2 regions of the Microbacterium sp. 16-032 genome follow, and region 1 is predicted to be linked to the other one. Evidence: predicted binding sites of a transcription regulator. Region 1 holds the regulator's gene; the other holds the start of a gene.
What was found. Region 1 encodes HspR, which represses chaperone genes until heat shock. Its sites were predicted from a motif close to AAGTTGAGTCNNNNNGACTCAACTT; they were not measured.

Region 1 (10,909 bases):
TCACCCGGGGGAGTTCGCGCTCGGATCGACGTTCGAGCGCGTGAGCCTGCCCGACGACGTCGCCGCGCGGCTCGAGGGCAAGTCGTCGCTCGGGCGCCTGGGGCTGCTCACGCACTCCACCGCGGGCTTCATCGACCCGGGCTTCTCGGGCCACGTCACCCTGGAGCTGTCGAACGTCGCGACGCTGCCGATCAAGCTGTGGCCCGGCATGAAGATCGGGCAGGTCTGCTACTTCCGGCTCACCTCGCCGGCCGAGAACCCCTACGGCTCCGGCCCCTACGGCAACCGCTACCAGGGACAGCGCGGACCGACGGCCTCGCGGTCGGCGCTGAACTTCCACCGTACCGACGTCGGTTCGACCGACGCGGGGTCCGCGGGACGCTGACGAAACGACGACGCGGCGGGCTCCCGAGGGAGGTCCCGCCGCGTCGTGTTCTCGATGATCACTCGGATGCCGCGGACTCGCGCCCACGGATGAATCCGGCGTCGAAACCGCGCTCGTAGGCGCGCTCCGCTGCGCGATGTCCGCGCTCGTGCCGATGGCCGGGGTGGCCGTGGCGGTGCTCGCCGTGCGCGCCGGAGCCGTCCGCGGCTGCGTGGTCGCCGTCGGGCCGGTGCCCGTCGGTGTGTCCGCCGTGCCGGGGTCCGAAGCCGTGGTGGGCGTTGCCGCCGTCACCGCGTCGGTGGTCGCGCTCGCCGCCGCCGAAGCGGGGGCCGCCGCGCATGCCGGGGCCGAATCCGCGGCCCGAGCCGGGGCCGAACGGGCCGGGACCGAAGCCGAACCCGCGGGGTCCCCGCGGGCCTGCCGTCTCGGTGTCCTCGTCGAGCCCGAGGGTGGCGGAGATCGCGTCGAGAGCGGTGTTCAGGCGCTCGATCTCGTCGGCCGGGACCTGGGAGAGAAGCGCCTGGCGGTCGGCATCCACTCGATCGAGGATCTGACGACCCTCGTCGGTGAGCGTCCAGCCGTCGCCGGCGGGGGCGATCCATCCCTGGTCGGCGAGGGCGCTGATGCGCTTTCCGCCGCGGGCGATGCGGTCGCTGATCCACGGGGCGTCGAGGCGCCCGTCGATCACGGAGAGGACCATCACGGTCTTCGGGTGCAGGTCGCTGTCGCGCAGCTGTGCGAACAGGCGGTGGTGCAGCGCGTGGCCGACCGTCGTGAGGCGGTGGGCGAGGCTGCGGGGATCTGAGGGGGTGGGGGTGTTCATGGAGGGGTCCTTTCGTCGGCGGTCGATCCGCCATTGCATGTCATGTGACAACGAATGTACTGTGACATGTATTCCGGATGCTTGTCAAGCGACATGTAAAATCTCCCCATGTCCACCGACCCCGCCGACGAGATCGCCGCCGCCCTCGGGCGCCTGCGTGGACGCCGACCGCGGCCGCCTTTCGCGGGCGACGGCCACCACCACCCGCACGGTGAACACGGCGGCGGACACGGGGGACCGTGGGGGCGGGGCGCTCCGCCGTGGGTCGCCGATCCCGCGCACGGGCGCTTCGGAGGCCCCGCGCGGCTGCGCATGCTCGACGCGTTGATCGCGGCATCCGGGTCGCTGTCCGTCAGCGAGATCGGCGAAGCCGTCGGCGTCGATCAACCCCGCGCATCGCGACTCGTGCAGCAGGCGGCGCAGATGGGACTGGTCGTGCGCGAGCCCGACCCCGACGACGCCCGCCGCACGCGTGTGCGGCTCACCCCCGAGGGGGAGGGGCTCGTATCCGGTTTCCGCGGACGTCGACGGGATGCCGTGCGCTCCGCGCTCGAATCCTTCACCGACGCCGAGCGGGTGGAGTTCGCGCGTCTGCTGGCGAAATTCGCCGACTCCTGGCCGCGCGACTGACGTCGTTCTCCCGGCGGATCAGACGATGACGGCCGGCTTCGCCTTCACCGGGATGAGCAGCAGCAGCCCCGCGCCGAGGATCAGCACGATGCCCAGGATGCCGAGACGCGTGTCGCCCGTGATGCCCACGAACAGGGCGAACAGCCCGGGAGCGAGGAACGACACGGCGCGACCCGTCGTGGCGTACAGACCGAAGATCTCACCCTCGCGCCCCTCAGGAGCGACGCGGGCGAGGAAGGACCGGCTCGCCGATTGGACGGGGCCGACGAAGGCGCACAGGCCGAGGCCGGTGATCCAGAAGGCGCCCTGCGACGTCCCGATGAAGAGGACGGCCCCGCCGAGCACGATGAGTCCGATCAGTGAGATGACGATGACGCGCCTCGGGCCGAACCGATCGTCGAAGCGGCCCGCGACGAACGTGCTCACCCCCGCCACCACGTTCGCCGCCACCGCGAAGTACAAGACCTGCGTCGAGCTGAAGCCGAACACCTGCGCGGCGATGATCGCGCCGAAGGTGAAGACGCCGGCGAGCCCGTCGCGGAAGACGGCACTCGCCACGAGGAAGAGCAGTACCTCCCGGCTGTCGCGCCAGAGCGAACGCAGCGTGCCCCACAACACCACGTAGGAGCGGAAGAAACCGACCCGCACCTGGCGGCTGCGGGCGGGGATCTCCGGAACGCGCAGCAGCACCGGGATCGCGAACGCACCGAACCAGAGGGCGGATGCCAAGACGGCGAGGCGGATGTTCCATCCACCCTCCTTTGTCACGGCGAGGAGCCCACCGGCATCCGGATCTCCGAAGCTCTGAATGAAGAGCGCCAGCAGCAGGAGGAGCAGCACGATGCCGCCGACGTAGCCCATCCCCCAGCCGAAGCCCGAGACGCGGCCGATGTTCTCGCGGGTGGAGACCTGCGTCAGCATCGCGTAGTAGTTGACGCTCGCGAACTCGAAGAAGACGTTGCCGACCGCGATCAGGGTCGCACCCAGCACGAGGAACCCGGGGGTGCCCTCGACGAACACCATCGCCGCCATGGCCAGCACGACGAGACCGGTGTTGATGCCGAGCCAGAGCTTGCGGCGGCCGGTTCCATCGGAGCGCTGACCGAGCACCGGGGCGACCAGGGCCACCACGATCCCCGCGATCATCAGCGCGACACCCACCAGGCTCGCGTTGTCGGCGAGGGCGCGCACGAGGGCCGGGTCCTTGTCGTTCCCGTTCGCGGCGGCCACGATCCTCGGGTCGACGAAGAGCTGGCTGGCCAGGTACGTGCTGAAGACGAAGGTCGTCACGACCGCGTTGAACGCCGCCGACCCCCAGTCCCAGAGGGCCCACGCGATCACCGGTCGGCGCTCGGTGGCGGGGGCTGCGGTGGTGCCGGGGGAGGACATGTCGGTCACGCTAGGGTCCTTCGGTGAACGCCCGGTACGGCCGGGGAGGCAGCCGCGCCGTCGTCGGCGCGCGGGTTCAGGTTAGACCCCGGCCCGCGCGAGAGCGCGGAGGAGACTACCGTGGAGGCATGGCATCCGAAACCCCCGTCGACTCCGCTGAAGCCGAGACCACTCCCGAGAAGCTCACCTTCGCCGATCTGGGACTGGATGCCGCTGTGCTCAAGGCCCTGAAAGACGTGGGCTACGAGACCCCGTCCGCGATCCAGGCGGCCACGATCCCCGTGCTGCTGCAGGGCCGCGACGTCGTCGGCCTCGCCCAGACCGGAACCGGCAAGACCGCCGCCTTCGCGCTGCCCGTGCTGTCGCAGATGGAGACCGGGCACAAGAACCCGCAGGCCCTCGTGCTCGCGCCCACCCGCGAGCTCGCGCTGCAGGTGTGCGAGGCGTTCGAGAAGTACGCCGCGCACATCAAGGGCGTCTCGGTGCTCCCCGTCTACGGCGGCCAGGGCTACGGCCAGCAGCTGTCGGCCCTGCGCCGCGGCGTCGACATCGTCGTGGGCACCCCCGGTCGCATCATGGACCACCTCGACAAGGGCACCCTCGACCTGAGCGAGCTGAAGTACCTCGTGCTCGACGAGGCCGACGAGATGCTCAAGATGGGCTTCGCCGAAGACGTCGAGACGATCCTCGCCGACACCCCCTCGACCAAACAGGTCGCGCTGTTCTCGGCGACCATGCCGGCGCAGATCCGTCGCATCTCGGCGCAGTACCTCAACGATCCCGAAGAGATCACGGTCAAGACCAAGACCGCGACCTCGACCAACATCACCCAGCGCTACCTGATCGTGTCGTACCAGCAGAAGATCGACGCCCTCACGCGCATCCTCGAGGTCGAGAACTTCGAGGGCATGATCGTCTTCACCCGTACCAAGAACGAGACCGAGACGGTCGCCGAGAAGCTGCGTGCCCGCGGTTACACGGCCGCCGCGATCAACGGCGACGTGGCCCAGGTACAGCGCGAGCGCACGGTCAATCAGCTCAAGAGCGGCAAGCTCGACATCCTCGTCGCCACCGACGTGGCCGCGCGCGGTCTCGACGTCGACCGCATCAGTCACGTCGTCAACTACGACCTGCCGATCGACACCGAGTCGTACGTGCACCGCATCGGCCGCACGGGCCGTGCCGGACGCACGGGAGATGCGATCAGCTTCGTCACGCCGCGCGAGCGCCGCATGCTCACCGCGATCGAGAAGGCCACGCGCCAGCCGCTGACCGAGATGTCGCTGCCGAGCGTCGACGACGTCAACGCCACGCGCCTCACGCGCTTCGACGACGCCATCACCACGGCCCTCGAGGACACCGCCGCGATCGCGACGTTCCGCGACGTGGTGGCCCACTACGTGTCGCACCACGACGTGCCCGAGGCCGACGTGGCCGCGGCCCTCGCCGTGGTCGCCCAGGGCGACACCCCGCTGCTGCTCGAGGCCGAGGCCTTCCGCCAGCAGCGGTTCGACAACGACCGCCCCGCGCGCGACTCCGGTTCTCGCGAGGGAGGATCCCGCGACGGCGGTCCGCGTCGCGACTCTTCGGGTCGCTTCGCGACGTACCGCATCGCGGTGGGTCGTCGTCAGCGCGTCGAGCCCCGTCAGATCGTCGGCGCCCTCGCGAACGAGGGTGGTCTGCGCCGCAACGACTTCGGTGCGATCCAGATCCGTCAGGACTTCTCGCTCGTCGAGCTGCCCGTCGACCTGTCGAACGACGCGATCGACCGCCTCGCCGACACCCGTATCTCGGGCCAGCTCATCGACCTGCGCCTCGACCAGGGGGGCCGTTCGGCCAAGCGCAGCGACCGGCCGCAGCGCCGCGATCGCGACCGCGACTGAGTCCACGGCATCCGTTCGACGCCCCCGTACCCCGGTGAGGGTGCGGGGGCGTCGTGCGTGGTGGGAGCGCAATCGCGCGCACCATGTCCCACTTTTGGCTGCCTGGGGTGCGCTCAGGCAGCCCTTTTTGGGGCATGGTCTGCGCAGATGGGGACATGGGTGGAGGGATGCCGTGACACCGCGCTGCGCAGAAGAGCCCGGGGCCGCGCGGGGGTGGGCGCACGGGGCGACCGAGTCAGGTGGCATCCGGAAGTTGAGCCAATTCATATCAAGTCGCCTTGACCTCGCGAACGTGCTCCGATAACCTTGAGTCATCGCGGCTCAACCCGCGCAGAGACTTTCACCAGAACCCCGAGTGCGGCAACGGCCGCGCTCACAAGCAAGGAGACACATATGCCCCGTGCAGTGGGAATCGACCTCGGTACGACCAACTCCGTCGTGAGCGTGCTCGAGGGTGGCGAGCCCAAGGTCATCGCCAACGCCGAGGGTTTCCGCACGACCCCCTCGGTCGTCGCCTACACGAAGGACGGCGAGGTGCTCGTCGGCGAGACCGCCAAGCGCCAGGCCGTCACCAACGTCGACCGCACCATCTCCAGCGTGAAGCGCCACATGGGCACCACCTGGAGCTTCGATGTCGACGGCAAGAAGTGGACGCCGCAGGAGATCTCGGCCCGCATCCTGCAGAAGCTCAAGCGCGACGCCGAGGAGTACCTCGGTGACAGCGTGACCGATGCGGTCATCACCGTCCCCGCGTACTTCAACGACGCCGAGCGTCAGGCCACCAAGGAGGCCGGTGAGATCGCGGGCCTCAACGTGCTGCGCATCATCAACGAGCCCACCGCCGCGGCCCTCGCGTACGGCCTCGACAAGGGCAAGGAAGACGAGCTCATCCTCGTCTTCGACCTCGGTGGCGGAACGTTCGACGTCTCGCTGCTCGAGGTGGGCAAGGACGACGACTTCTCCACCATCCAGGTGCGCGCCACCTCGGGTGACAACCGCCTCGGTGGAGACGACTGGGACCAGCGCGTCGTCGACTACCTCATCAAGCAGTTCAAGGACACGACCGGTGTCGACGTCTCGGGCGACAAGATCGCCCTCCAGCGTCTGAAGGAAGCGGCCGAGCAGGCCAAGAAGGAGCTGTCGAGCTCGACCTCGACCAGCATCAACCTGCCCTACCTGTCGCTCACCGACTCGGGCCCCGTCTCGCTCAGCGAGACCCTCACGCGCGCCAAGTTCGAGGACCTCACCAAGGACCTCCTCGACCGCACCCGCAAGCCCTTCTCCGACGTCATCCGCGAGGCTGGCGTCAAGGTCGACGACATCGCCCACGTGGTGCTCGTCGGCGGCTCGACCCGCATGCCCGCGGTCGCCGAGCTGGTCAAGAAGGAGACCGGTAAGGACGCCAACAAGGGCGTGAACCCCGACGAGGTCGTGGCCGTGGGCGCAGCCCTCCAGGCCGGTGTCCTCAAGGGCGAGCGCAAGGACGTGCTGCTCATCGACGTCACCCCCCTGAGCCTCGGCATCGAGACCAAGGGCGGCATCATGACCAAGCTCATCGAGCGCAACACGGCCATCCCGACCAAGCGCAGCGAGACCTTCACCACCGCCGACGACAACCAGCCGTCGGTCGCGATCCAGGTCTTCCAGGGCGAGCGCGAGTTCACCCGCGACAACAAGCCGCTCGGTACCTTCGAGCTCACCGGCATCGCGCCGGCTCCCCGCGGCATCCCGCAGGTGGAGGTCACCTTCGACATCGACGCGAACGGCATCGTGCACGTCTCGGCGAAGGACAAGGGCACCGGCAAGGAGCAGTCGATGACCATCACGGGCGGCTCCTCGCTGCCCAAGGAGGACATCGAGCGCATGGTGCGCGAGGCCGAAGAGAACGCGGCCGACGACAAGAAGCGCCGCGAGTCCGCCGAGACCCGCAACCAGGCCGAGACCCTGTCGTACTCGATCGAGAAGCTCATCAAGGAGAACGACGACAAGCTCCCCGCCGAGGTCAAGACCGAGGTGCAGGGCGATGTCGACGCTCTCAAGACGGCTCTCGCCGGTGACGACGACGACGCGGTCAAGACCGCGTTCGACAAGCTGAACGCCAGCCAGGGCAAGCTCGGCGAGGCCATCTACGCCTCGTCGCAGGCCGCGGGCGAGCAGGCCGACCCCAACGTGGGCCAGCCCGGCAACGGCGAGACGCCGAACCCCGAGGAAGACGTCATCGACGCCGAGGTCGTCGACGACGAGAACCCCGACGAGAACAAGAAGTAAGCAGAGAACATGGCACACAAGGACGACGAACAGCCCACGGGCTCGGGCGCCGGTCCTGACGAGACGGGGCCGGAGGAGAACACCTCCGGCCCCGCGCCGTCGGGCGACCAGCCTCAGACCGAAGGGACGGATGCCGATGGCCTGACCATCGACGACATCCTCGGCGCCGAGCAGACGCCCGAGGCCGCCGCAGAGGGGGCATCCTCCGACAAGGAGGCCTCGCTGCTGATCGACCTCAAGCGCCTGCAGGCCGAGTACGCCAACTACCGTCGGCGCACCGAGGAGCAGCGCGAGCGCGAGATCGAGCGCGCCAAGGGCGAGGCCGTGAAGGGCCTGCTGCCCGTCATGGACGACCTCGACCGCGCCGCCAAGCACGGTGACCTCGTCGAGGGCAGCCCGCTCTCGGCGATCGGCGACAAGGTGCGCGCCGTGGCCGAGCGCCTCGGTGTGGTGTCGTACGGCGCCGTGGGCGACGTGTTCGACCCGCAGCAGCACGAGGCGATCTTCCAGGCCCCCACCCCCGGCGTGACCGAGACCACGATCCTCGAGGTCGTCGAGGTCGGCTACCGCCTCGGTTCGGTCGAACTGCGACCGGCCAAGGTCGTCGTCGCCGTGCCGGCCGAATAGGAGGACCCATGGCGAGTCAGGACTGGTTCGACAAGGACTTCTACAAAGTCCTCGGTGTCGACAAGAGCGTCAGCGCTGCCGATCTGAAGAAGACGTACCGCAAGCTCGCGCGCCAGTACCACCCCGACTCGAACCCGGGAGACGCGAAGGCCGAAGCGAAGTTCAAGGAGATCAGCGAGGCCTACTCGGTGCTCAACGACCCCGAGCAGCGCGAGGAGTACGACCAGATCCGGGCCATGGGCTCGGGGGCGCGCTTCTCGGCTCCCGGGGCCGGAGCGGGCGGTGGCTTCGACGACGTCTTCAGCCGGTTCGGTCAGGGGCGGCAGGCGCCGTCGGGCGGCTTCGACGACTTCTTCACGATGTTCGATCAGCAGGGCGGCGGCTTCGGCTCCGGCCGGTTCGGTCAGACGACGGGAGGGTTCCGCGGCTTCGGCGGCCCGCAGAAGGGCGCTGACGTCTCGGCCCGCACGACGCTCGACTTCGTCACCGCGGCCAAGGGTGAGACCATCACCCTCGCGGGCGAGGACAACGTGCCGTTCAAGGTGAAGATCCCCGCCGGCGTGTCCGACGGGCAGAAGATCCGGCTGCGCGGGCGTGGACGCAAGTCCCCCGACGGTGGCGAGAGCGGCGACATCGTCGTGACCGTCGCCGTGCGCCCCCACCCGGTCTTCACGCGCGACGGACTCAACCTGCGCATCACCGTGCCGGTCACCTTCACCGAGGCCGCTCTCGGTGCGACGATCGAGGTTCCGACGCTCGGCGGCGACCCCGTGCGCTTGCGCGTGGCCCCCGGCACCCCCTCGGGACGCGTGTTGCGCGTCAAGGGTCGCGGGATCTCGACCACCAAGGGCACCGGCGACCTGCTCGCCGAGGTCCAGGTCGCGGTGCCCACGCATCTCGACGATGCCGCGCGCGAGGCCCTCGAGCGGTTCCACGAACTGGAGCCGAAAGAGAATCCCCGCGCCGACCTCATGGCCAAGGCGCGATAGACACACGCGCGTCGCCGAGGTTCTCGGCATCCGATACGACAGGATGCCGAGAACCCGGCACCCGCATCCGGCACGACGAAAGAGGTGAAGACGTGTCCGAAAGAGAGATCGACGAAGACGCCCCGATCTTCGCCATCGCCGCAGCCGCCGAGCTGTCGAACATGCACCCGCAGACCCTGCGGCAGTACGACCGGCTCGGCCTCGTCGTGCCCGCGCGGACCCAGGGCGGTTCGCGGCGGTACTCGAGCCGTCACGTCCAGCAGTTGCGCGAGGTCGCGCGCCTGTCGGGCGAGGGGATGAGCCTGCCGGCCATCGCGCGCCTCCTCGCGCTCGAGGAGCGCGTCCACGAGCTCGCGCGTCGCGTGAACGACCTCGAGCGTCAGCTCACGATCGAGCGGCAGTCGCGCCCCGGTGCCCGCGTCTTCGCGGCCGGGGCCACCGGTTCGGTCGTCACGCTGCGCCACGGAGCGCGCGTGCGCCGAGCCACCGACATCGTGCTGTGGCGTCCGCGCGACATGCACGGCGACTGACGCCGCCCCGCGCTGCGCGAGGTCTGTGCGCCGTGCGAGGTTCCTGGGCGTGGCGAAACGGGCCGGGATGCCGCGGGCGCGCCGGGTTTCGACGGGCTCAGCCGCCCCTCCCGGCTCAGGCCGGGTCGATCCGCAACACGGTCGGCGCCTCGCCGACCTGCAGGTCGTCGACCACTCGGATCGTGCGCGCCACGGCATCCACCTCGTCGATCACCGTGCCGAAACGCTGGCGGTCCGAGCACACCGCCGTGACGGTCACGAAGTGCGAGCCGGTGTCCCACGTGTACGTGGCGAACGGAGGAGTGGTGGGATCGTTCGGCAGCGGCATCGCGAGCTTCTCGCCGACGCCGAGGTGCGGATTGCGGAACGACTCGGTGTCGTCGTACTCCATCGGCATCATCGCCCGCGCCGTGCGCAGCTGCGGTGTGGCCTCCTGCAGCTGCGCCATGACGACGAGCAGTTCGGGGTCGCTCTTCCAGACCCACACGAGCACGCGCCCGCCCGCGCGGCGCATGAGCAGGGGCGCCGCCTGGCTGAGGATCCACGCGAAGGCTCCACCGCCCGGGCGGGGAGCAGCGCCCGCGGCCTGATTGGCCTGGCTCAGCAGCATGCCGATCGCCGCCTTGCGGTGGCGTCGGCCGCGGAATCCGAGGGAGCCGGTCACGGGCACCCAGAGGTCGGCGGGAGCGTCGGCCTGCAGTCGAGACATGGGCTCAGCCTACGATCCGGCTCCTGAGAGGGGGATGCCGATGAGCCGCGTTCGCGACGAGAGAACGCTCCCACACGGGGAGGGGTCGCCGATGTCGGAGGTCAGTGCCAGGCTGGACTCCGCGGTCATCGCGACCGCGTCGATCTCTCGGAGGGCCTCGTGCTCGGCAAACTCCTCATCCGCTATCTCTCGCGCTATCGCTGGCTGCTGGTCGCCATCCTCGTCTTCCAGGCCGCGTCCGCGGTCGCGACGCTGTACCTGCCGCGACTGAACGCCGACATCATCAACCTCGGCGTCGCCCGTGGCGACACCGGGTTCATCTGGTCGCGCGGCGGGCTCATGCTCGTCATCTCGCTCGGCCAGATCGTGGCCTCGGTCATCGCCACCTACTTCGCCGCCCGGGCCGCGATGGCCGCGGGCCGCGACATCCGCCTCGACGTGTTCGAGCGCGTGAGCGGCTTCTCCGAGCGCGAGCTGTCGCAGTTCGGCGCGGGGTCGCTGATCACCCGCAACACCAACGACGTGCAGCAGGTGCAGATGCTCGCGATGATGGGCGCCACCATGCTGGTCAGCGCCCCTCTGCTGGCCATCGGCGGCATCGTCATGGCGCTGCAGCAAGACGTCGGGCTCAGCTGGCTCATCGCGGTGGCCGTGCCCGTCCTGGTGATCGTGGCCG
Region 2 (10,909 bases), on a different contig from region 1:
CGCGACCATGCGGGTGACCGACCGGGTCGACTTCGCCGACTTCCCGCTCCTGGCCAAGCTCTCGCGCTGGGGGGTCGACCTGCACATGGGGACGATGTTCGGCCTGGCGAACCAGCTCGTGCTGTTCCTGCTCGCGGTCGGCATCGCCGCGCTCGTCGTGCTCGGCTACGCGATGTGGTGGAAGCGCCGCCCGACCGGGGGTACCGCCGCGGCGCCGGCCCGCGGAGTGCTGCGTCACGCGCCCTGGTGGGGGACCGGGGCGGTCGTCGTCGCGGCGGTCGCGATCGGTCTCGTTCTGCCGCTGGTCGGCTACACCCTCGCGGTGTTCGTGGTGATCGACGCGGTCCTCGGGTGGCGGGGACGAAGATCCGCCGCGCGAGGGAGGTGACGAGGGGGCGGCGTGCGTAGCGTGGGAATCCCCCCCCGGAAGGATTCACCGTGACACTCGCCCGTCGCCTCGCCGCCGCCCTCTCATTCGTCGCCGTCGCGGCGCTCACCGCCTGCGCGAGCGCCGCGCCGGAGACGCGCTCGAGCCCCGCGGCATCCGTCGACATCCCCCACACCCCGGTCGGGGAGCGGGTGACGTGGATCATCGACATCCTGGAGCGCGAGGCCGACACCACGGCGGGGGAGTGGTCGCGCGTGCTGCACGAGAATTTCCTCGCTCAGGTTCCGGCAGAACAGGTCGCCGAGCTCGTCAACCGGCAACTGCGCCCCGCCGCCCCCTTCACCGTCACGGCGTACCAGGGCACCGAGACGCAGGCCGTGGCCACGCTCGCCGGCGCGCTGGGCGACCCCTTCGACCTGTCGCTCACGATCGACGGGGCGAACCGCATCACGGGGATGGTCTTCGGCCCGGTGGCGAAGCCGTGGACGCCGTCGACCTCTCTCGGCGAGGTGGAGCAGCGTCTGGCCGCGCTCCCGGGTCAGGTCAGCGCCCTCGTGCTCCGCGGAGACGAAGAAGCCCTCGCCCTCGACCCCGATCGGTCGGCGCCGCTGGCCTCGGTCTTCAAGCTCTACGTCCTTCTCGCGGTGTCGGATGCCGTCGCCTCGGGCGACCTGACGTGGGACGAGACCCTCGTGCTCCGCGACGTCGACCGCAGCCTGCCGTCCGGTGAGCTGCAGGACGCCCCCACCGGGACGGAGGTGTCGGTGCGCGACGCGGCCTCGGCGATGATCCGCATCAGCGACAACACCGCCACCGACTTGCTCATCACGCGCCTCGGTCGCGAGCGGGTGGAGGCGGCGGTCGTGCGATCGGAGCACAGCGACCCGGCGTCGCTGTCGCCGTTCCTCTCGACGAAGGAGCTGTTCACGCTCGGCTGGGGCGACCCCGCGGTGCGCGCCGAGTGGGCGGGGGCCGACGAGGCCGGACGACGCGCCCTGCTCGACCGGATCGCCGCGGCGCCCCTGGCGGTCGACGGGGCCGCGGTCACGACGGCGCAGTGGCAGGACGGGTTCGACTGGTTCGCCGGTGCGAGGGACGTCGCCGCCGTGCATCGCTCGCTGCAGCAGACGCAGGATGCCGAGGTGCTCGGCATCCTGAGCGAGAACCCCGGGCAGGGCCTCGACGTGGGGTCGTGGCCGTACGTCGCCTTCAAGGGCGGGTCGAGCCGCGGCGTGCTGAGCGGCAGCTGGTTCGTGCGTGACGACGCGACGGAGGCGACGGTGGTGCTGCTGATGGCGGACGAGGACCCGCAGGCCGTCGCCGGCGCGATGAGCGACTTCTTCCACCTCGCCGAGGACGCTCTGCGTCTCGCCCACTGACCGCGCGGCCGCCCTCCGCCCCGACACGGGACCGAGGGCGGCGACGCTCCCGGTCAGGCGTCGTCGGGATCGGGCAGGTTCTGCGCGATCTTGCTGGAGGCGGCGGAGTCGCGGCCGACACCGGGCTGGAACGCCGCGATGGGGTCGTCGTCGTCGACGTGCGGCTCACCGCCGTCGGCGGCCGGGGCCGGGGAGGCGGGGGTGCGGCTCGTGCCGTCGTCAGGCTCGCGGTTGGAGCGACCGGTGTCCTCGGTGTGGCGCGACGTCGAGCCGCCCTCGCCGCGGGCGTCGTCGGTTCCGCGCTCGGTCAGGCCGTCAGCGGCGCGCGTGCCGACACCGGGGAGGTCGTTCTGGCTGGAGATGCCCTGGAGGCGTGCTTCGTCGTCCGGATCGATGCGGGCGGCGTCCACGGCACCCGAGTCCGCGCCGGCGGCGCCGGCGGGCACGTCGGCGGCGAGGCCGTCGGATTCGGGGACGAGGTTCTCTTCGTCGGCTCCGGGGAGTCGGTCGGCGGGAGTGTCCATGGTGTTCCTTCCGTGGGTGTGCCGCCACGCTAGGTGCGTCCGGGTCGCGAGGGGCCGGGGTTGCGCTCGCGCGGATGGCGGTGACTCGGTGGACGCATGCCGGCCCGGGCGTCGGAGGGGCTGGCTAGGCTCGAACCACGCTTCGAAAGGAAACCGCAATGCAGCAGCGCCCTCTCTCCCGCACCGGCCGTCAGGTCTCGGCGATCGGTCTCGGAACCTGGCAGCTCGGCGCCGATTGGGGCGACGTGTCCGAAGACGACGCACGCGCCGTCCTGGCCGCCTCGGCCGACGCCGGCGTCACTCTCTTCGACACCGCCGACGTCTACGGCGACGGTCGGTCGGAGCAGATCATCGGGACGTTCCTGAAGGGACGGGATGCCGATGACATCACCGTCGCGACCAAGATGGGGCGCCGCGAAGACCAGGTGCCCGAGAACTACGTCATGGAGAACTTCCGCGTCTGGCTCGATCGCTCGCGGCGCCTGCTCGACACCGAGACGCTCGACCTGGTGCAGCTGCACTGCCCGCCGTCGGCGGTCATCGACGACGACGCGACGTGGGACGCCCTCGACCGTCTGGTGTCGGAGGGCGTGATCGCCGCCTACGGCGCCTCGGTCGAGACGATGGACCAGGCCCTGTCGGCGCTTCGTCGCCCGAACCTGACGAACCTGCAGATCATCTTCAACCCGTTCCGGCTCAAGCCCCTCGACGAGGTTCTCCCGCTCGCGGCCGAGAAGAACGTCGCGGTCTTCGCCCGTGTCCCGCTCGCCAGCGGGCTGCTGTCGGGCAAATACACGCGCTCCACGACGTTCGATGAGAACGACCACCGCACGTACAACCGCAACGGCGAGGCCTTCGACAAGGGCGAGACGTTCTCGGGCGTCCCCTTCGACGAGGGAGTGGCCGCGGCCGACGAGCTCAAGGCGTCGCTGCCCGAGGGGGTGACGCTTCCGGCCGCCACGCTGGCGTGGATCGCGTCGCGCGAGGGGATCACCTCGGTGATCCCGGGTGCCCGCTCCACCGACCAGGCGGCCGCGAACGCTCGCGCGGCGGATCTGCTCGACGGCGGGTTCGATGTCGAGGCGTTCGACGCGCTCGTGCGCGACGTGTACGACCGACGACTGCGGGCGGAGATCCACCCCCAGTGGTGACCCGCTCATGACGAAAGCCGGGCCTGTCCTCACGGACGGGCCCGGCTTCTCTCATCGGTCGACGTCAGCTGACGTCGCCGCGCCAGGCGCCGGACTCGGCACCGCGCGACTCGATGTACTTCTTGAAGTTCTCGAGGTCCTTCTTCACGGAGTGGTCGTCGGCACCGAAGGCGGCACCGAGCTTCTCGAGAACGCCGGAGGGCGCCCAGTCGATCTGGACCGTGACGCGCGTCTCGTCGTCGGACAGGCGGTGGAAGGTGACGACGCCGGCGTGGTTCTCGTCGCCGCCCACGCTGTTCCAGGCGACGCGCTCGTCGGGGTGCTGCTCGGTGATCTCGGCGTCGAACTCGCGCTCGGCACCGGCGATCTTGACCTTCCAGTGCGTGAGGGTCTCGTTCTTCTGCGTGATCGACTCCACGAAGCTCATGAAGTGCGGGAACTCCTCGAACTGCGTCCACTGGTTGTACGCGACGCGGACGGGAACGTTGACGTCGATGGTTTCGATGACCTGTGCCATGGTGTCCTCTTTTCGTGTGGTTTCCGGGGCTGCCCCCAGTCTTCGTTCGTCGCCGGTCTCGAGGCCCGGGGGTTGAGGGATCGGCCCTCGTGGCCTATACGCGTGCGTGCCGTCTGCTCCCGCCGCGGCGTCAGGCGCGGCCGCGCAGGATCAGGTGCCAGTACACCCACGGCAGGATGCGCCGATCCGCAAGCCACGACAGTCGCCGCTCGCGGTAGAGCGAGCGCCAGAACGGCACCGTCGGCTGCAGTCGGCCCCTCCGGTCGAATTCTGCGAACACGACGGTGCCGCGCGAGACGGTGAAGGGGACGACGCTGTAACCGTTGTATTTCGCGGAGGGCGTACGCCCCGCCATCGCGGCTTTCATGTTCTTCACGAGCGCCTTCGCCTGCTGTCTGATCGCCCCTCCCGAGCGTCGGGTCGCGACGGTCGCTGCGTCGCCCACAGCCCAGATCTGCGGGTGGCGCACGTGCTGGAAGGTCTCGGGATCCACATCGACGAAGCCATGCGGATCGTCGGATGCCGCCAGCCCGCTGCCCGCGATCCACTCCGGCGCCCGCTGCGGGGGGACCGCGTGCAGGACGTCGTACGCCATCGTCTCCTCGGTGTCGCCCCGGCCGATGACGAGCGTGCGGGAGTCGGCATCCACCCGTCGAAGATCCTGGCTGTACCGCACCTCGATGCCGTACTCGTCGAGCTTGCGGCGAAGCTCGTCGTCGATCGCCGGGACCCCGAAGGGGACGGGGTCGGGGCAGACGAACACGACGCGGATGTCGTCGCGCACCCCGATTGCCCGCCACCAGTCGCACGCGAGGTACATGGGCTTCTGCGCGGCCGCTCCGCAGGAGGCGGGTTCGGGTGGCTGCGTGAAGACGACCGTCCCGGAGCGCAGGTCGCGCAGCACGGGGGAGGCCTTCGCGGCGAGCCGGTAGTCGTAGTTCGAGATTCCGGTGGGGGCGGCCATGGCCTCGGGGAGACCGGGGATCTGTTCCCAGGCCATGCGCATTCCCGCACAGACGACGAGCTGGTCGTAGTCGATCCGCCCGCCCGAGACGAGGTGCACGCGCCGGGCGTCGGCATCCACCGTGAAGGCCTCATCGCGCAGCCACCGCACCCCCGGAGGGATGACGTCGGCCTGCGGCCGCGCGGCTTCGGACGCGCGCGCGGCGCCTCCGGCGATGTGCGATTGGAGAGGGGCGAAGACGTGGGTCGTGCGCGGCTCGATCACGGTGATCTCGCCGAGGCGCGCGCGGTGCAGGCGCCCGGCGACGGACAGGCCGGCGTTTCCGCCGCCGATCACGACGATGCGCGGGGAGTCGGTCATGGGGGATCCTCTCGTCTCCCTCACGGTGGGGCCTCGAGCGGCTTACGGCCAGCGCCTTGACACCCGCGGTCCGCGGCCGACGTGTCAGGCGAAGGACTCCGGTGGGGCGGCGTCTTCGGCGGGCTCGGGCACGACGTAGAGCCCGGTGGGCGAGTTCGCCGTCGACATGAGGGCCTCGAGCCACGCGCGGTTCAGGGTCGGCGGGCGTCCTCCGTTGAACTTGAAGACCAGGTTCGAGCGCGGGTGGACCCACACCGAGGTGCGGCCGCCTCCCGTGCTGATGTCGTCCTTCCACACGAAGTAGAACGGTTCGCCCCGTCGCAGCTTGTTGCCGACGACGACCTGCAGGTGTGCGAGGAGACGGTCTTCGAATTCGTTGCGAACGCCGCTCTCGTAGATGAACTTGCCCAACGTGGTCCTCTCGCGGGCACCGTGCCCGCTCCGCTTTTCACTGTGCATTCGCTGTGTGCGATCGGGCACGGCCCGGCACGCCGCGCGCAACGACGAGACCGAAGGCGTTACGGCATCAGAACATGCGCGCGACCTGCGCGGGGTTCTGCCCGTAGTGCTCGCGGTGATAGCGCGCGAAGCGCGAGGCGCTCGAGAAGCCCCACCGCCGGGCCACCTCGGCGACCGATACCGGGACGCCCGCGCGCAACTCCTCGTGCGCGCCGACGACGCGGACCAGGCGCAGATACTCCATCGGCGTCGTGTCGAGCGCGCGGCGGAACGCGTGCTGGAGTCCGCGGGAGGAGATCCCGGATGCCACGGCGATGTCCTCGAGCGTGAGGGGTTCCTTCGCGTGCGCCTCGATGTGGGCGATCGCGCGGCGCACGGTGCGCGGGGCGGCCCTGCGCTGGTGCGAGCGTTGCAGGGCGTCGACGTAGGGGGTGTGGAACGTCGACAGGGTCGTCAGGAGCGCGTGACGCTGCAACTCGGCCGAGAGGATCGGGTCGTCGTGCGCGGCCTCGAGCGAGGCGGAGACGTGAGCGAAGCTGCGCTCCCACTGCGTCGCGGCGGCGCGGTCGCGTGCGGCCGGGTTGAGGCGCCGCAACACGAGGCGGTCGTCGCCCGAGACGATGCGAGCGAGGCGCTCGGCGTCGCTGCGATCGAACACCAGAGCGCGCACGCGGGCGGCTCCGCTCCAGTGCGCTTCCGCGCCTCCGTCGGCCGCCAGCCACGGGCGGCGCGGATCGAGCGAGCGCCCCTCGGCCTCGACGCGGATGTCGTCGCCGATCATCCGGCACGCCATGATCTGCTCGTCCATCCGGACGGAAGAGTGGACAGAGGCAGCCAGCTCGTAGGCCACGACCGAGAACCCGGGGAGTTCGACGGAGTTCCACGAGAACGACACCCGCTGCGGGTCCACGCGCTCCAGTCGTGCGCTCGGCACGAAGCGCTGCCAGACGCGCTCCACGTCGTCGATCCCGTGCGAGCGGACCGTCAGCCTGTCAGCCATGGTGTTCCTTCCGCCGCGGCGAGGGGCGGCATCCCGTCTCTTCCCCGTACGGAGGCGGGGACGTGCGTGTCAAGGGGCGGGGTCGCGGGCGGTGCGCCCCGTTTGATGAGGGGACCGCTGATCCCGGCGGTGACGTGCGTCCCACGAAAGGACCCCCCATGAGCGACGCTTCGATCGACCCGACCCCCGACGCGACGACCCCGGCCGCCGACGTGGGTATCGCGGGCGTGCAGCCCCTGCGCGACGGCGACACCTCGATCGAGCCCGACCCGACGCTCGACCCCGCGCAGGCGGAGTGGGACGCCACGACGGCCCTCGACGAGGGCGCCGACCCCGACGACATCAACCCGGCGACCGCGACGGGCGCCGACCCGGCGGAGATCCCCGCCGATGACAGCGACATCCCGCTCGAGGACATCCACCCCGAGTCCACCGGCACCGACTCCCAGGGCATGGACCCGGGCGTGGTCGAACTCGGCGAAGAAGGCCAGGGCGATCTCGCTCCCGAAGACCTCTGACCCACCTTCGAATGCCCCGGGCCCGTTCGCGACGCCCGGGGCTTCGCTGTGTCCCTCGCGCACGCGGCGACGGACGGGCAGGGCACTGCGGCACTCTCCGATCGCGCGGGCGCAAAGGCCAGACCCTTGACAAGCGACGTCGTCATCGCGCCCAGGCGCGCGAAAGGGGCGGCCCCGCAGGACCGCCCCTCGAGGTCGCGCCGTTACTGCTCGATCAGCTGAGGCGTGCTCTCGTGCGCCTCGATGACGCCGTCGCGCTCGTCGGTCGAGACGGCGATGCGGCGGGGCTTCGCCTTCTCGCTGACGGGGATCGTCACGCTCAGCACGCCGTTGCGGTACGACGCGCTGATGCCGTCGGTGTCGATGCCCTGGCCGAGGTTGAGCTGGCGGACGAACGACGCCGTCTCGCGCTCACGCGTGATCCACTTGACGCCCTCACCCGAGCCGAGGGTGCGCTCGGCGCGAATGGTGAGCAGCTGGCCGTCGACGTCGATGTCGACCGAGCCGGGGTCGACACCGGGCAGGTCTGCGGCCAGCACGTAGTGGTCGCCGTCGCGGTAGAGATCCATCGGCATCCGTCGCGGACCACCGCCGCGGCGGGCGTCGAGGAGCGTCGACGCGAGGCGGTCGAGGTCGCGGAAGGGGTCGTAGGTGGCCATGGTCGTTCTCCTTTTCGATCGGTCGGGACTCGGCATCCCGGATGTTCTGTGAAGTTGAGTCGATACGGCTCAACTGCATTCAGATTAGCACTCACCCCATGAGAGTGCCAAGACTCGGGCGCGCCATTGTGGCCCACGCCGCGGCGCCCCACAACCCCCGCGCGTGAAGGGCGGAAACAGACGTTTCGTAGCACTCACGCGCCACCGGTCACCCGGCCATCCCCCCGGCGCCGTGAGGAGAGACATGTACTTCCACCGGCAAGAACTGCAGCACTCCGCCACCCCCGACAAGCCCGACGCGGTCTACGCCCGCAAACTCCAGGAGGTGCTCGGCGGGCAGTACGGCGAGATCTCCGTCGCGATGCAGTACCAGTTCCAGGCCTGGAACATGCACATGCCCGGCAAGTACCGCGACCTGGTGTTCGGCATCGGCGCGGAGGAGATGGGCCACGTCGAGATGCTCGCGATCATGATCGCCCAGCTGCTTGAGAAGTCGCCGCTCGGCATCACCGAGGAGGCCGTGCAAGACGACCCGACCGTGGCGGCCGTGATCGGCGGCACTGACATCCAGCACGGGATCGTCGCGGGCGCCGGCGCGCGCCCCGTCGATTCCAACGGCAACCCGTGGCAGGGGAGCTTCATCACCGCGAGCGGCAATCTGCTCGCCGACTTCACCGCGAACGCGAACGCCGAGATGCAGGGCCGTGTGCAGGTCGCGCGGCTCTATCACCAGACCGACGACCACGGCGTGAAGGATCTGCTCGCGTTCCTGCTGGCGCGCGACACCATGCACCAGAACCAGTGGGCAGCGGCCGCCGCCGAGTTGCAGGCCGAGGGCTACGAGAAGCTCCCCGTGCCCAGCAACTTCCCTCTCGACAAGGAGGACCGCGACGTGGCGTACCAGTACATCAACTTCAGCGACGGTGCCCAGGCCGGCGACGGCACGTGGGCCTCGGGCCCGACGCCCGACGGCAAGGGCGAGTTCACCTACCTGCCCGAGCCCCCCGCGGGCGTGCCCATGCCCCCGCCCACCAAGCCCGACGTGCGGTTCTACGGGACGACCGAGCTGCCGAACACGGTCGAGAAGCTCGCCGGGCGCGCGCAGGACGCGCTGCACAAGGAATGAGCGGGACGGATGCCGCGACGCCGGGGCCCTCGACGGTCTCGGCGCCGCGGAGCGGGGCGAGCTTACCCGCGATGCGAGCGGCCAAGGTGCCCCGGGCGATCGTGGCGGGGCCGTACGGGCACCCGTTCCACCCGGTGGCGGTGACCATCCCTATCGGGGCCTGGTCGTCGAGCCTGGTGTTCGATCTGCTCGGCCTGGCCGCCGACGATCCGCGTGGATTCGCGCAGGGCTCGCGCTGGCTCATCGCCATCGGGCTCGGGGGAGCCGTGGGCGCCTCGGTGCTCGGGCTGCTCGACATGTCGCGCATCCCGAAGGGCACCCCCGCTCACCGCACCGCGCTCGCGCATCTCGTGCTGAACGTCACGGCGATGGTCCTGTTCTCGATCGGGCTGGTCGTGCGACTGCTCGACCTCGGGCGCGTGCCGGTGGTGGCGTTCCTGCTCAGCGCGATCGCCGCGGCGGGCCTGAGCGTCTCGGGCTGGCTCGGCGGCAAGCTCGCCTACCGCTGGGGCGTCCGCGTCGCCGACGAGAACACGCAGCGAGAGGGCTTCGAGACCGCAGCCTGAAGCTGTCCACGGGACTCCGGATGCCCCATGGCCTCCGGGGTCCTTCCCGGTCTGGTCAGCGCGGGCGGCGAAGCGGGATGCGCGACCAGCCCCCGCTCACCGCGCCGGGGTCGTGCTGCGGGGTGAGCACCGCTCCGGTGGTCGCTGCGGCGGGGCGACGGCGCAGCCCCAGGGCCTGCTGCAGCGCACGGATGAAGCGGTCGTACACGCGCGGAGCGAAGAACTGCAGGGGGCGGGTCACGAACTGCGCGGCTCCCACCCCGACCTCGTGTCGGGGTCCGCGCGCCACCCGCACGATGGCCCGGGCGACGCGGTCGGCCGACACCACCGGCGGGAGCGGGAAGGGCGTGCGCCCCGTCGAGTTGGCGGCGCGCTGGTAGATGGGCGTGTCGATGCTCGCCGGGAGCACGATCTTCACCCGGATGCCGCGATGCGCGAGCATCTCCTGCCGCAGCGACCGCGTGAACCCGAGCAGTCCGTGCTTGGCGGCGACGTAGGACGAGACGTACGGGCCCGCCACCTGCGAGTACAGGGAGCCGACGAAGACGATCGTGCCCCGGCCCGCCGCGCGGAAATGGGGGATGACGGCGCGGGCCGCGCGCATGTGCCCGGTGAGGTTCGTCTCGATGACGCGGTCGCGCACCTCGTCGGGGGTGTCCTCGACCGAGCCGTACGAGAAGACGGAGGCGGAGGCGACCCACACGTCGATCCGCCCGAACCGCATCAGAGCGAGGTCCACAGCGCGCCGGGGGCCATCGGCGCGGGCGAGGTCAATCGACGCCGTCTGCACCTCGGCGCCGCGGGCTCGGCACTCCGCCGCGGCCGACGCGAGCGCCTCATCGTCTCGGGCCACCAGCACGAGACGCGCCCCCGCTCGGGCGAAGCGCAGGGCGGTGGCGCGGCCGATCCCTCGGGATCCTCCGGTGATGACGACGACCTGGGGCATCGGGCTCCTCGAGGCTTGTGCGGAACGCTGCTGCCCCGGCTCTCGCGACGGTAGGCGGCGACGGGTCGGATGCCGCGGGGGTTGACGGACGGCGGCAGCCACCGGCGCGTGCACGACGGCGGGCCGCGCGGTCGACACGCCGTCCCCGGATGCCGGTCCGCGGCGCGTCGTGAAAGATCTCCGCCGCTATGCACGACGGAGGCCGGCGAACCGCCGCCGCGCGGTAGCGTCGGACGCGTGACGGATAGCGTGACCCCGAGGTCGCCCCTGCGGGCCCTGTGGGGCGCGACCCACCCCGGGCCCACGCTCGTCGTGACCGTCCTGTCGCTCGCCCTCGGCATCGCGGCGGGCG

Region 2: a site for HspR is predicted at 7,971-7,995, ahead of AB6V31_RS08985 (Hsp20/alpha crystallin family protein). Genes of this name have one in related genera too.

The regions. Positions count from the first base shown of each region.
Region 1 covers NZ_JBFYGQ010000001.1:337,615-348,523, reverse strand. The annotation lists gene dcd (dCTP deaminase) at 1-385, shown strand, start outside; gene AB6V31_RS01490 (hypothetical protein) at 444-1,208, opposite strand; gene AB6V31_RS01485 (MarR family winged helix-turn-helix transcriptional regulator) at 1,317-1,838, shown strand; gene AB6V31_RS01480 (MFS transporter) at 1,857-3,227, opposite strand; gene AB6V31_RS01475 (DEAD/DEAH box helicase) at 3,356-5,110, shown strand; gene dnaK (molecular chaperone DnaK) at 5,504-7,378, shown strand; gene AB6V31_RS01465 (nucleotide exchange factor GrpE) at 7,388-8,005, shown strand; gene AB6V31_RS01460 (DnaJ C-terminal domain-containing protein) at 8,014-8,994, shown strand; gene AB6V31_RS01455 (heat shock protein transcriptional repressor HspR) at 9,087-9,524, shown strand; gene AB6V31_RS01450 (hypothetical protein) at 9,640-10,233, opposite strand; gene AB6V31_RS01445 (ABC transporter ATP-binding protein) at 10,393-10,909, shown strand, end outside.
Region 2 covers NZ_JBFYGQ010000004.1:56,093-67,001, forward strand. The annotation lists gene AB6V31_RS08940 (PepSY-associated TM helix domain-containing protein) at 1-388, shown strand, start outside; gene AB6V31_RS08945 (Cpe/LpqF family protein) at 439-1,767, shown strand; gene AB6V31_RS08950 (hypothetical protein) at 1,821-2,291, opposite strand; gene AB6V31_RS08955 (aldo/keto reductase) at 2,450-3,442, shown strand; gene AB6V31_RS08960 (SRPBCC family protein) at 3,507-3,959, opposite strand; gene AB6V31_RS08965 (NAD(P)/FAD-dependent oxidoreductase) at 4,090-5,283, opposite strand; gene AB6V31_RS08970 (hypothetical protein) at 5,368-5,694, opposite strand; gene AB6V31_RS08975 (helix-turn-helix transcriptional regulator) at 5,810-6,742, opposite strand; gene AB6V31_RS08980 (hypothetical protein) at 6,901-7,260, shown strand; gene AB6V31_RS08985 (Hsp20/alpha crystallin family protein) at 7,464-7,919, opposite strand; gene AB6V31_RS08990 (manganese catalase family protein) at 8,164-9,045, shown strand; gene AB6V31_RS08995 (DUF2231 domain-containing protein) at 9,117-9,611, shown strand; gene AB6V31_RS09000 (SDR family NAD(P)-dependent oxidoreductase) at 9,667-10,557, opposite strand; gene AB6V31_RS09005 (UbiA family prenyltransferase) at 10,795-10,909, shown strand, end outside.